2 regions of the Micromonospora sp. CNZ322 genome follow, and region 2 is predicted to be linked to the other one. Evidence: riboswitches for the same ligand, from Rfam matches in the RefSeq annotation. Region 2 holds a riboswitch; the other holds the start of a gene.

Region 1 (2,462 bases), on a different contig from region 2:
AGAGCAGGAGTGGTTCCCCAAGGTCCGCGACGCGCTGGGCCGCAAGCAGCTCCAGGAGATCGGCGAGAAGATGATCGCGCTGCGCGCGGACGCGCCGCGTACCCCCACCGCGCCGAAGGCGATCAAGAAGGCGCTCGATGCGGTGACGGCCTGAGGCACCCGCTCACACCGAAGGGCCCGGCATCAGGCCGGGCCCTTCGTCGTGCACCACGGGTCAGCTGCCGGATCCCGGCTCGGCCATCCGGCGGTGCTGCTCGGACTTGAGCTTGTCCGGAATGATCTTGCCGGCGGCGGTCTGCACCTTGTTCATCAGCGAGCCGGCGGTGATCGTCTGATCACCCCTCATCATCGCCTCGAAGCCCTGCTCGGCGACCTTCGCCGGGTCGTCCTTCTTTCCCGAGCCCACCCGGGTGTCCTCCATGTCGGCCCGGTCGAAGAACTCCGTGTCGGTCGGCCCGGGCATCAGCGAGGTCACAGTGACGCCGGTGTCCTTCAGCTCGTTGCGCAGCGCCTCGGCGAAGGACTGCACGAACGACTTCGACGCGTTGTAGACCGCCTGGAACGGCCCCGGCATGGTGGAGGCGATCGACGAGGTGAAGAGGACCCGACCCGTGCCCCGCTCGACCATCCCGGGCAGCAGCCGCTTCGCCAGGTGCACCGTCGAGCGCACGTTGAGGTCGACGATCTCCAACTCGTCAGCGAGGTCGGTGCCGCCGACGAAGGCGCCACCGGCGCCCCGACCGGCGTTGAGCGCCAGCGCGTCCAGCGGCCGTCCGGTCGCGGTGACGGCGGCCACCAGTTCCGTCACGCCCTGCTCGCGGGCCAGGTCGACGCGGACCGACCAGATCTGCGGGCCGCCGTCGCGGCGCAGCTTCTGCGCGGCCGCTTCGATGCCGTCGTCCTCGGCCGCGATGACGAGGTCGAAGCCGTGCTCGACGAACTGCGCCGCCAGCTCGTACCCGATCCCGCTGGAGGCCCCAGTCACCAGGGCGAGCGGCCGGTCGGAGGTGGGTGTGGTCATGTTCTCGACTCCTTCTGTGCGAACCCTGGCCGCACCCGTGACGGTGCGGTGGTCACCTACCGTGTGCCCCGCGACGCATCGCCCAATCACGTCGGCGGGGTCGCCTCCCGGAGGGCGGCCCGAACGGCCGGTTCCGGCCCGGTAGGATCCTCCCGGGCCGTTACTGGCGCGTGGGGATGGAGAACCATCGGGGAGCGGCCTCGTCACGTGGACGTTTGCCGAGCGCCTGGGCCTTCCCGCACGTCTGTTGGAGGTCGCATGTCCCGCAACGCCGAATCCACCGCATTCCGGAGTGCCCTTGAGGTGATCCGGGCTGTCGAGCCGCGGGTCGCCGACGCCATCGGCGCCGAACTGACCGACCAGCGGGAGTCGCTCAAGCTGATCGCCAGCGAGAACTACGCCTCCCCGGCGACCCTGCTGGCCATGGGCAACTGGTTCAGCGACAAGTACGCCGAGGGCACCGTCGGGCGCCGCTTCTACGCCGGCTGCCAGAACGTCGACACCGTCGAGGCGCTCGCCGCCGAGCACGCCCGGGAGCTGTTCGGCGCCGCGCACGCGTACGTGCAGCCGCACTCGGGCATCGACGCCAACCTGGTCGCCTTCTGGGCGGTGCTGGCCGACCGGGTGGAGTCCCCCGCCCTGAAGAAGGCCCAGGTCCGCCAGGTCAACGACCTCACCGAGGCCGACTGGTTCGCGCTGCGTCGCGAGCTGGGCAACCAGCGGATGCTCGGCATGTCGCTGGACGCCGGCGGCCACCTCACCCACGGTTTCCGGCCGAACATCTCCGGCAAGATGTTCGACCAGCGCAGCTACGGCACCGACCCGGCGACCGGCCTGATCGACTACGACCGGGTGGCCGAGGCCGCCCGCGAGTTCAAGCCGCTGATCCTGGTGGGCGGCTACTCGGCGTACCCCCGGAAGGTGAACTTCCGGATCCTGCGCGAGATCGCCGACTCGGTCGGCGCCACCTTCATGGTCGACATGGCGCACTTCGCGGGCCTGGTGGCCGGCAAGGTGTTCACCGGCGACTTCGACCCGGTGCCGCACGCGCACATCGTCACGACCACCACGCACAAGTCGTTGCGCGGCCCGCGCGGCGGCATGGTGCTCTGCCAGCCGGAGTTGGCCGACCAGGTGGACCGGGGCTGCCCGATGGTGCTCGGCGGTCCGCTTCCGCACGTGATGGCAGCCAAGGCGGTCGCGCTCGCCGAGGCCCGCCGGCCCGACTTCGCCGACTACGCCCAGCGGATCGTCGACAACGCGCAGGCGCTCGCCGAGGGGCTGCTGAGCCGGGGCGCGACGCTGGTCACCGGCGGCACCGACAACCACCTGGTGCTGATCGACGTGTCCGGCTACGGGCTCACCGGCCGGCAGGCCGAGCAGGCCCTCCTCGACTCGGGCATCGTCACCAACCGCAACTCGGTCCCGCAGGACCCGAACG
Region 2 (2,462 bases):
GACCGACGCCGCCGACCCGGGGCGTGATGGCGCCGGCGACCTCGGCGCACGCTTCGTCCACGTCCGGTAGGAGCCGCCGCCCGTCGTAGCGGACGCCGGCGCCGATGACGACGGCGCCGGGCTTGACGTGCTCAGGCTGAACGATCCCGGGTACGCCGGCGGCGGCGACGAGGATGTCGGCGCGGCGGGTGTAGCGGGGCCAGTCCGGCACGCCGGTGTGTACGACGGTGACGGCGGCGTTGGCGGTCGGGCGCTTCTGGGCGAGCAGCATCGCCAGGGGCCGGCCGAGGGTGGCGCCGCGGCCGAGGATCACGACCTCACGACCCGCGACGGGGATCTCGTAGTACGCCAGGAGGGCTTCGATGCCGGCGGGGGTGCACGGCAGCGGGCCGGGCAGGCCGACGGCGAGGCGCCCCATGTTCAGCGGATGCATGCCGTCGACGTCCTTGTCCGGGTCGATGGTCTGCAACGCCGCGTCGTAGTCCAGATGCCCCGGCACGGGGTACTGCACGAGCAACCCGTGCACGCCCGGATCGGTGTTGAACCGGGCAATGGCCTGGTGCAGTTCGGTCTGGGTGGCGGTGGCTGGCAGATGCACGTGCGGGGAGGCGAACCCGAGCGCGGCGGCCTGACGCTGCTTGATGGCGATGTAACCGGCGCTGGCGTCGTCGTCGCCGACGAGGATGGTGGCGAGGCTCGGTGTGATGCCGCGGTTGCGCAGGCGGGCGGCAGCGGCGGCGGTCTCGGCCAGGACGGCTTCGGCGACGGGTGCACCCGGCAGGAGCCGGGCCGTGCCGGACGGGGTGTGGTGCTCGGCGGACTCGCTGGTCGTGGTCATGACGGTTCCTCGACGCAGGCGCCCAGGCGGTCGACGCCCGCGAGAGGCTCCCCGATGGTTCCACCATCCCCGTGCCGCCAGTCGCCGGTGGTTCGATAATGCCGCATCACCAGGGCGGTTGCCCAGTTGGACCAGCAGCGCCGCCGCCAGCGCCGGGCAGACCCGCACCGGGGCATGCTGCCGAACATCGGTATACCTCACGGTCATATTTATGACCCTGAGGTATACCGCTTGTCGGGATGATGCCGCCGACGGAGCCGGGCGGGCAGTTCGGTAACACTCGTGCTCCGCCTCACGAAGAAGGGGTGTGAAGGCTACGAGGGAGGACGGCCTGTGAATGAGCCGAGCCAAGCCGATGACGACATCTCCGGCATCGGAGCCGATCCGGTGGCCTTCGAGGTCTTCTACCGGCGGCACCTGGAGGCGGTGGGCCGGTTCGTGGCGCGGCGGGTCGACGACCCACACCTCGCCGCCGACCTGACCGCCGACGTGTTCCTGGCGGTGATCGAGTCGGCGGCCGGCTACCGGTCGGAGCGGGGTAGCCAGATCGGCTGGCTGTACGGGGTGGCCCGCAACGTCATCGGCGACGAGCGGCGTCGGGCGGCCCAACGGCTGCGGGTCACCGGCCGACTGGCCGGACGACGGGACCTCGGCCCCGATGACATCGCCCGGATCGAGGAGCGGATCGACGCCGAGTCCGCGGCTCGCCGCACCCATGGGGCGCTGAGCGAGTTGCCCGAGGGCACCCGGACGCTCGTCGAACTCGTCGCCGTGGACGGCCTCACCGTCGCGGAGGCGGCGACAGTGCTCGGGATGTCACCGGTCGCCGCTCGGGTCCGCCTGCATCGTGCCCGCCGCGTCGTCCGCGCCGTGCTCGCCCGCCCGGTCACCACCCTCGCCTGATGAGACGGAGATGACGATGAACGAGACGGAACGGTCGCCGCAGGGTTTCGAGGAGCAGCTCCTCAGGGATCTGACCGCACACGTGGCCCAACGGGCCGAGGTGGCGTCGGCGGCCCGTCCCGCCGGACGACGTACCCGGTTCCTGCGCGGTTGGCGCCTCGTCGGAGCGTTCGGGCTGGCGGTGACGCTGACCGCCGGTGCGTTGGCGGTCCAGACGATCAGGGTGGGCGACCAGCCGCCGCCGACTGCCAGCGCGTCGGAGATCTTCCATCTGGCGGCCGACGCGGCCCGGCAACAGCCGGAGCTCACCGCCCGACCCGATCAGTACGTCTTCACGGAATCCCTGGTGACGATCCGGGACCTGCCGGACACCGGGCCTTACCAGACCGTGCGGAACCAACTGTGGCAGTCGGCCGGCGGAGTCGCGTACACGCAGGGACGCTACCGACCGGAGAACGACCCGAACGGGTGGGGCGAGCTGCGGGTGCTCCGCATGGGCGATGCCGCCGATCCCACTAAGGACCTCGACGCGTTCCAGCCGCCCGCGTACCACGGCGACCTGCCCACCGATCCGGACGAGCTGCTGCGTCACCTTCGGGAAAACCCGGTCGACCTGCATCTTCCCGAAGGAGCCGATGAGGAGGCCCTCTACGGGGACGAGAGCATGGTGTACACCACCGCGCGGTGGATGCTCCGTGGCTACGTGCCACCCCGCGCGCTG

The links. Region 2 has a riboswitch for ZMP and ZTP ahead of FB453_RS23270 (bifunctional 5,10-methylenetetrahydrofolate dehydrogenase/5,10-methenyltetrahydrofolate cyclohydrolase). Riboswitches for the same ligand answer to the same signal wherever they lie in the genome.
Region 1: it holds a riboswitch for ZMP and ZTP, as region 2 does, so the genes downstream of both, FB453_RS06120 (glycine hydroxymethyltransferase) here and FB453_RS23270 (bifunctional 5,10-methylenetetrahydrofolate dehydrogenase/5,10-methenyltetrahydrofolate cyclohydrolase) in region 2, are expected to answer to the same signal.

Annotation. Positions count from the first base shown of each region.
Region 1 is NZ_VITD01000002.1:235,029-237,490, reverse strand. It holds gene FB453_RS06130 (hemerythrin domain-containing protein) at 1-154, shown strand, start outside; gene FB453_RS06125 (SDR family NAD(P)-dependent oxidoreductase) at 215-1,021, opposite strand; ZMP/ZTP riboswitch at 1,171-1,260, shown strand; gene FB453_RS06120 (glycine hydroxymethyltransferase) at 1,280-2,462, shown strand, end outside.
Region 2 is NZ_VITD01000010.1:181,025-183,486, reverse strand. It holds gene FB453_RS23270 (bifunctional 5,10-methylenetetrahydrofolate dehydrogenase/5,10-methenyltetrahydrofolate cyclohydrolase) at 1-838, opposite strand, end outside; ZMP/ZTP riboswitch at 852-933, opposite strand; gene FB453_RS23265 (sigma-70 family RNA polymerase sigma factor) at 1,172-1,741, shown strand; gene FB453_RS23260 (CU044_5270 family protein) at 1,758-2,462, shown strand, end outside.